One region of the Megasphaera sp. SW808 genome, then DNA from elsewhere that is predicted to be linked to it. Evidence: riboswitches for the same ligand, from Rfam matches in the RefSeq annotation. Region 1 holds a riboswitch; the other holds the start of a gene.
The links. A riboswitch is a leader RNA that binds a small molecule or an ion and turns the genes downstream of it on or off. The one in region 1 is predicted to bind FMN.
Positions count from the first base shown of each region.

Region 2: another riboswitch for FMN. It lies ahead of ribD (bifunctional diaminohydroxyphosphoribosylaminopyrimidine deaminase/5-amino-6-(5-phosphoribosylamino)uracil reductase RibD); the one in region 1 lies ahead of E0L13_RS00760 (bifunctional 3,4-dihydroxy-2-butanone-4-phosphate synthase/GTP cyclohydrolase II).

Region 1 is NZ_SJOT01000001.1:160,705-164,948, forward strand. It holds gene E0L13_RS00755 (Crp/Fnr family transcriptional regulator) at 110-697, shown strand; gene E0L13_RS00760 (bifunctional 3,4-dihydroxy-2-butanone-4-phosphate synthase/GTP cyclohydrolase II) at 777-1,994, opposite strand; FMN riboswitch at 2,092-2,223, opposite strand; gene E0L13_RS00765 (FAD-binding oxidoreductase) at 2,298-3,701, opposite strand; gene E0L13_RS00770 (septum formation initiator family protein) at 3,866-4,192, shown strand.
Region 2 is NZ_SJOT01000002.1:54,424-58,667, reverse strand. It holds gene pknB (Stk1 family PASTA domain-containing Ser/Thr kinase) at 1-1,344, shown strand, start outside; gene rsgA (ribosome small subunit-dependent GTPase A) at 1,358-2,215, shown strand; gene rpe (ribulose-phosphate 3-epimerase) at 2,218-2,862, shown strand; FMN riboswitch at 2,920-3,056, shown strand; gene ribD (bifunctional diaminohydroxyphosphoribosylaminopyrimidine deaminase/5-amino-6-(5-phosphoribosylamino)uracil reductase RibD) at 3,156-4,244, shown strand, end outside.

The sequences.
Region 1 (4,244 bases):
TGTTTTTGCAACGAGGTGAATGAAATTGCAATATTTTTTACCAGTCATTCAACATTCTGAGTTGTTTGCTCACATCGGGACAGAAGATATTGGCAAACTACTGGATGCGATGGACATATATAAAAAGAAATACAAAAAAGGAAATTTTATTTTCTATGCAGGAGATACAATTGAGCAAATCGGCATTGTCTTATCCGGCACGGTGCACATCCTGCAGGAAGATTACTGGGGCAACCGCAACATCTTGTCCCAAGTTCGCCCCGGCAGTTTATTTGGCGAAGCCTTTGCGTGTCTTCCTGATGTAAAGTCGACAGTAGATGTTGCCGCCTTAGACGATACGGAAGTTATGTTCATCAACGTAAACAGCATTATTCATGCCGGTCAGGTTTTAACGAAAGCGCAGGAGCGTGTGGCTTTGAATCTTCTGGCTATCATGGCACGGCGCAATATGCAGCTTACGCAGAAAATACGGTATATGTCACAACGGTCGACGCGGCAGAAGCTCATGTTCTATTTGTCGGAAGAAGCGCTGCGGCAGGAATCTTCGTCGTTTACACTGCCCTTTAACCGACAGCAGCTGGCCGATTTTCTCTCTGTCGACCGGAGCGCCATGTCGGCAGAGCTGAGCCGGATGAAAAAAGATGGGCTGATTGACTATTACAAAGATAAGTTTATTTTGAAAGAACCGCAGGTATAAGCCAAAAAGAGCAGCAGCAGAATTCCGATGGTTATTCAGAATCTGCATGCTGCTCTTTTTCTTAGATAATTACGCTGTATTAGCGCAGGTGGGGAAGAATATGTCCCATCTTATGCTTTTTCGTTTCCAAATAGAATTCGTCGAATTCCTGGGGCTTCATTTCAATCGGCACGCGTTCTACGATTTCTACGCCGAAGCCTTCGAGGCCGTAGATTTTTTCCGGGTTGTTCGTCAGCAGGCGCAGTTCTTTGGCGCCCAAATCCTGCAGAATCTGAGCGCCGATCCAATATTCGCGCAGGTCTGGCGCAAAGCCCAGCTTTTCATTGGCTTCTACGGTGTCATAGCCCTGTTCCTGGAGGACGTAGGCCTTCAGCTTGTTGATGAGGCCGATGCCCCGGCCTTCCTGGCGCATGTAGAGGAGAATGCCCCGGCCTTCGGCGTTGATCTGGGTCATGGCAGCGGCCAGCTGTTCGCCGCAGTCGCAGCGGCACGAGCCGAATACGTCGCCGGTCAGGCATTCGGAGTGGACGCGGCAGAGCAGGTTTTTACCGTCGCCGATGTCGCCTTTGACGAGGGCGACGTGGTGTTCGCCCGTCAGGTCGTTGACGTAGCCGTAAATTTTGAATTCGCCGAATTTCGTCGGCATCTTAGCGACGGCTTCGCGGACGACGTGCTTGTCGTGACGGCGGCAGTAGTTCTGCAGGTCGTGAATGGTGATGAATTTTAAATTGTACTTGTCGGCCAATTCCCACAGCTGCGGCGTCTGCATCATCGTGCCGTCGTCGGCCATGATTTCGCAGCACAGGCCGACTTGCTTCAGGCCGGCGAGGCGCATGAGGTCGACCGTCGCTTCCGTATGGCCGTTGCGGGCCAGGACTCCGCCGCGCTTGGCGATTAAGGGGAAGTTATGGCCGGGACGGCGGAAGTCTTCGGGACGGGCCGTTTCTTCCGTGCATTTGCGGGCCGTCAGCGCCCGTTCTACGGCGGAAATGCCCGTCGTCGTATCGACGTGGTCGATGGAGACGGTGAAGGCCGTTTCGTGATTGTCCGTATTGTCGCTTACCATCGGCGGCAAACCGAGCTTGCGGGCGTATTCGATGCTCATGGGCATGCAGATGAGGCCCTTGCCGTGGGTTGCCATGAAGTTCATGTTTTCTGTCGTGCAGTACTGGGCGGCGCAGATAAAGTCGCCTTCATTTTCTCTATCCGGGTCGTCGGTGACGATGATGATATGCCCGGCTTGCAATTCTTCGATTGCTTCTTCTACGGTATTGAATTTTCTGTTTTCCTTTGCCACAATAAAACCTCCTGAATATGATAAAGCCCTGACGGTCTGTCCAGCAGCGTCAGGGCTTTTTGGTCAACACAACACAAGCTGCGCGGAGGCAGCTCCATCGTATCTTCTTCCATCCAGACTATACTGTCGGTTTTGGAATCGCACCAAATCACGAGCACATGGCTCCTACGCCGTAGCGTTCGCGGACTATACCGCCGATCGGGAATTTCACCCTGCCCTGAAGATATATGACTACATGAATCATTATACACAGAATGGCTATCCTTGGCAAGAGCCGCCGCGGCCGGCCGGGCTGGGACAGGCCTATTCTATGTCGAATATTTTGCCCGGATTGAGGATATTGCTGGGGTCCAGGGCCTTTTTGATAGCTTTCATCATGGCCAGCTCGTCGGGATTGGTAAATTCTTCCATTAAATGCTTCCGCTTAAAGCCGATGCCGTGCTCGCCCGATAAACGGCCGCCGTGGGCGTAGATGAAGGCGTACAGCTCCTGCTGGTTTTGTTCGACCCGGCGGGCCCAGTCTTCGTAGGGCGTATCGTCGGGCTTTAAGATGTTGAGATGGATGTTGCCGTCGCCGGCGTGGCTGGCAATGCGGGTGATCAGGCCGTATTTGCCGGCCAGGCGGAGAATTTCCGCCAGCAGGAGCGGTTCCTGGTCGACGGGGACGACGACGTCTTCTTTACTGACGATGAGGCTTTCGGCGCGGACTGCTTCGGCGAAGGCCTTGCGGGCCTGCCAGATTTTATTGTGGTCGGCGACGAGGACCGACGACGCGCCGTGGTGCGTGCAGAGCTCGTCTAAAGCGACGGCCTTGTCGTCCAGGTCGTCTTCATTGATGCCTTCGACTTCGACGATGAGGTAATTTCCCGAATCGCTGCCCTGCAGCTTTTCATGGAGATATCTTTCTACAGATTGAATGGTAATATTGTCCATATATTCGACGCAGGTCGGGACGATGCCTTGCTTTAAAATGGCTCCGACGGCGCCGATGGCTTGTTCCGGCGAATCGAAAACGGCCAGCAGATCGAGGGCGTATTTAGGCTTCGGCAGGAGCTTGACCGTCGCCTTGGTGATGATGCCCAGCGTGCCTTCCGAGCCGATGACCAGCTGCTCGAGGCAGTAGCCTGTCGATTGCTTCTGCAGGCGTGCGCCGAGCTGGACGATGCGGCCCGTCGGATTGACGATTTCCACGTCGTATACCTGATGGCGCGTCGTACCGTATTTGACAGCCCGGTTGCCGCCGGCGTTGGTGGCGATATTGCCGCCGATAAAGCAGGAGTCGCCGCTGCAGGGGTCGCCGGCGTAGAACAGACCCTTGGCTTCGGCTGCGTCCTGCAGGTCCGACGTGCGGACGCCCGGTTCTACGACGGCGTATAAGGCGTCTTCGTTAATTTCCAGAATGCGGTTCATTTTTTCCAGGGACAGGACGACGCCGCCGTAAATAGGCACTGCGCCGCAGGCCAGCCCTGTACCGGCCCCGCGGGGCACGACGGGAAAATGATAGTCGTTGGCCAGCTGGACGACAGCGGCGACCTGCTCGGCCGTTTCGGCAAAGACGACGGCTTCGGGCATGTGGTGGTACGCCGGGTCGGTCACTTCGTCGTGGGAGTAGGGCTGCATTTTATCCGGATCTGTCGTGACGTTTTTAGGGCCGACGGCAGTCTGCAGTTTTTTTAAAATTTCAGGAGTAATCGGTTCATATCTCATGAGCAAAGACCTCTGTTTCTTCATAGTTTACGTTCTATTATATAATATCAGCGGCGTTTGCGAAAGTGGGCCGTATTAAATCGAGAAAAAACTTTATCTTAAGTGAAAATGAAGGTATACTTATAGCATGCGTGTTGCAGTGCCTATATTAAAGGAGCAGAATCATGACGGAAAAACGGGATGGGCGGCTCCGACGTACCGGGACGGTGCGCCGGCGGCGTACGAAAAAAAAGAAGGGGATGACGCTGTACAAGGGCATCGTCCTTCTCATACTGCTGGTCGGAGGAGTCTTCTTGTGCCTGCGCATGTATCAGATGTGGCAGATCCACGAGGACATGAAGCGGACGCTGCAGCAGGAGCAGGCCTTGACGGAAGAAAACCAGCGGCTGAAGGACAGGAAAGAACAGCTTATTTCCCCCGATGCCGTAGAAAAACAGGCGCGGGAACAGTTCGGACTGGCCGAGCCGGGAGAAATCCCCTACAGGCGCTGACGAGGCGTTCCGCCTTAGGAATTTACATTATTTTGCGATTGAATTTTTCGCC
Region 2 (4,244 bases), on a different contig from region 1:
TCCTTGGGCGTCGTCATGTACGAGATGATGACCGGCGTCGTGCCCTTCGAAGGCGAGACGGCAATCAGCGTCGCCCTGCAGCACGTGCAGGATGATATTCCCTTGCCGACGAAGTATAACCGCCGCATTCCCCGACTGGTGGAACAGTGTATTTTAAAGGCCATGGCCAAGAATCCCGACGACCGGTTCCAGTCGATTGCCGAAATGATGTCGGAGCTTCGCTTGTCCCAAGGATTCGTCAATACCAATAAAGGAGCCATGCCGATTATCAAAAATAATTTTGCGACTCAGAAGATTCCGCCGCTGAAATCGCCGGAAGAGGAGCAGAAGAAAAATATCTTTTCCCGCATGCTCGATTCCATCAGCAGCCATTCGAAAAAATCCATTATCATCGGTATGCTCGGCGTCTTTGTCGTCGCGTTTATGTGGGCATTCTTTTCCTTCGGCAATTTCTGGAGCACTCAGGATATTACCGTTCCCGACGTAACAGGCAAGCAGGTGGAAATCGCCAAGGAAATACTGTCCAAGGAACACCTCAACGTTTCGGTCAACGAAATAGAAAGCGATGAAGTGCCTGTCGGCGAGGTCATTACCCAGACGCCGTCGGGAGGGGCCGTCGTCAAGGAAAACCGGACTATTTACCTGACCGTCAGCAAGGGCAATCAAGGCTCGGAAGTCCTCATGCCCGACCTGCGGGACCTGACGCTGGATGAAGCGAAGAAAAAGCTGTCTGAAATCGGCCTGACCATCGGCTCCGTCCATTACGCCGAAAGCGAAAAATATGAAAACGGCAAGATCATCAGCCAGAGCCCGGCCTCGCCGCGCAAAGTAGCGAAGGGCTCGTCGGTCGACGTCATTATCTGCCGCAAGGCCGAAAAGAAGAATGACGCTAAAAACGGACAGGATGCGCCGACCGTCAGCGGCATGACCTTGGATACGGCCATGAAGACCTTGGAAAACGCCGGATATATCGTCGGCAACGTGACCAATCTGGATGCGTCCAAGGACAACGCCCTGGCTAAGGTTGTCAAACAAAGTCCGCGCAGCGGCAACGTCGTCGATTTGACTGTCGAATACGGCGCAGCGGCGGCTGTTCCCGACGGCAGCGCCAATAATCAGGAACCGGCCGGCACGCCTCATTACGGCACGGTGAATATCAGCGTTCCTTCCGGCGCGTCGAGTCAGCACGTGCAGATCGTCGTGACGGACGACAACGGCACCCGTGTCGTCTATGACAAGAACCAGTCCGGCGGCGACAGCATTACTAAAAATATCAGCGGCGTAGGCAAGACCCGCGTCAAGGTATATATCAACAATTCGTTAGTACAGGATCAGTACATTTAATTGAAGGAGGATCATGACTACAGGCCGCGTTATAAAAAATTACAACGGATATTACTACGTAGATATCGGCGCCGGACAGCTCGTCGAATGCCGTCGCCGGGGAAAGGTCAAGGCGAAGATACTCGTCGGAGATGAGCTGGAAATTACGGAATTAGGCGGCGGAAAGGGCGTTGTCGAAAAGCAGCTGCCGCGGCGGAACAGCCTCCGCCGCCCGGCCGTGGCTAACATCGATCAGATGTTTGTCATCATGGCGGCGCAATCGCCGGACCCCAATCAGTTTCTCGTCGACAAGCTGCTCATGACCTGCGAATACGGCGGCGTTCATCCGAAGCTGTGCTTTAACAAGTGCGATTTAGACCGTGAAACAGCGGAAGCTTATAAAGCCTTTTATGAAACCTGCGGCTATGATGTCTATCTTGTGTCTGCCGTTACCGGCGAAGGGCTGGACTCCATCAAGGCTTTGCTTCCTCATAAGATGACCGTATTTGCCGGGCCGTCCGGCGTCGGGAAGTCGAGCCTGCTGTCTCAGATTTTAGGGCGGGACCTGTCTGTCGGCTCAGTCAGCGAAAAAATAAAGCGGGGCCGCCATACGACGAGGCACTCGGAAATCATGCAGCTGGAAGGCGATACGTATGTCATCGATACGCCGGGATTCAGTTCGCTGGAATTCGAACATCTCGACAAAGGGGAGGTCTTCGCCTTATTTCCTGACATGACGCCTTACGGCGGACGCTGCCGCTTTTCGTCATGCCTCCACTTGTCGGAGCCGGACTGCCCCGTAAAGGATGCCGTTGCCGAAGGCAAGATACAGAAAGAACGGTATGAAACGTACTGCAAAATCGTCAATTCTATTCTCGAAAGGAACCGATAGGTATGATACACATTTGTCCTTCTATTTTGTCCGCCGATTTTTCCCGGCTGGCTGAAGAAATTAAAGACGTAGAATCAAAGGGAGCAGACTGCATCCATCTCGATATGATGGACGGCCATTTCGTGCCGAACCTGACGTTCGGCGTGCCGATCATCGCCGCCTTGCGGAAGCACGTTTCCATTCCCTTCGACGCCCATTTGATGGTCGAACATCCCGACGTATACGTAGACGGCCTGGCAAAAGCCGGCGTGCAGTACGTTACAGTCCATCAGGAAGCGTGTCCTCACCTGGACAGCACGCTGCAGCATATCCGCAGCGCCGGCATGAAGTGCGGCGTTGCCTTGAATCCGGCTACGCCCGTATCGTCTTTATCCTGCGTGGCGGCGCAGCTCGATATGATCCTCATCATGAGCGTCAATCCCGGTTTCGGCGGCCAGAAATTCATTCCGTATTCGCTGGATAAAATCCGTGAAGCCAGGGCGCTGCTCGATTCCGTCGGCAACACGGAAGCCGTCGTAGAAGTAGACGGCGGCGTCAACGCCGATACAGTACAGGCGGTCAAGGAAGCCGGCGCTACCTTCCTCGTTGCGGGAAGCGCCGTATTTGGAGCGGCAGACCGGGCAGCGGCCATCGCCGCGCTGCGGTAAGAAGTCTGTACTTGTATTTCTATCCCTTATGTGCTAAAATCATAGGTGGATATGAATAATAGTCTTTGGGGCAAGGTGAGAAAGGGCAGCTTTCAATTCCTGACCGGCGGTATAGTCCGCTAGCCTGGCGTAAGCGGGGCTGAACCGATGCGATTTCGGTACCGACAGTATAGTCTGGATGGGAAAAGACGACGTTTCGTTTATTTTTGTTGTGCGCAAAAGGCTATTGGGTTTCCATACCCGTAGCCTTTTTATTTTTTATAACAAAATCTATCAGGAAAGGAATGACAGATTTGGAACCGGTAGATTATATGAGAAAAGCCCTGGAGCTGGCAAAGCTGGCCTTAGGGTATACAACGCCGAATCCGGCCGTCGGCTGCGTCATCGTAAAAGACGGTGAAATCGTCGGCACGGGCTACCATCGCCAGGCCGGCACGCCCCATGCGGAAGTATGGGCCCTGCGCGAAGCCGGCGACAAGGCAAAGGGCGCGACGGTATACGTTACGCTGGAACCCTGCGCGCATTACGGGCGGACGCCGCCCTGCGCCCGCACGCTCGTGGAAAAGGGAGTCGGCAAGGTCGTCATCGCCATGCTGGATCCTAACCCCCTCGTAGCGGGAAAGGGCGCGGCCATTCTCCGGCAGGCCGGCATACCTGTCGAAATCGGGCTGCTTTCCAAGGAAGCCGCTCAGCTGAACGAAGTATTCATTAAAAACATGATGGTGCAGAAGCCGTTTATCGCCGTCAAAATAGCGCAGAGCCTCGACGGCTGCATCGCCTCGCGGACGGGAAAATCCCAGTGGATTACGAATCAATGGGCCCGCAATTACGGCCACTACCTGCGCTCTATCTACGACGGCATCCTCGTCGGCATCAATACGGTCAAGCTTGACAATCCGCTGCTGACCTGCCGCATCCGCCGCGAAGCCCATGACGAGCCTCACCAGCCAGTACGCATCATCATGGATTCGCAGGGCCACATTCCCCTAAATTCCCTCGTCCTGACGGATAAGACGTCGCCGACCATCGTCGTGACGACGTCCCTCTGCCCGGTAGAAAAGATGAGAGAATTGAAAAACATGGGCGTCACTGTCCTGCTGGCTCCGCTGAACCGGGATCGTCACATCGATTTGCCGGCAGCTCTGGACTTGCTGTACAAGCAGGGCCTGCAGAGCATCCTCGTCGAAGGGGGCAGCAAAATTCAGGGGACCTTCTTCGACCACAAGCTCGTCGATAAGATATACGCCTTTATCGGCGACAAAGTCATCGGCGGCGAACAGGCCCTGTCGTCTGTCGGCGGCCATGGCGTCGATTCCCTCGACGAGTGCCTGCCCCTGGCTTACGATTCGGTCGAGCTGCACGACGGCAATATTTTGATTACA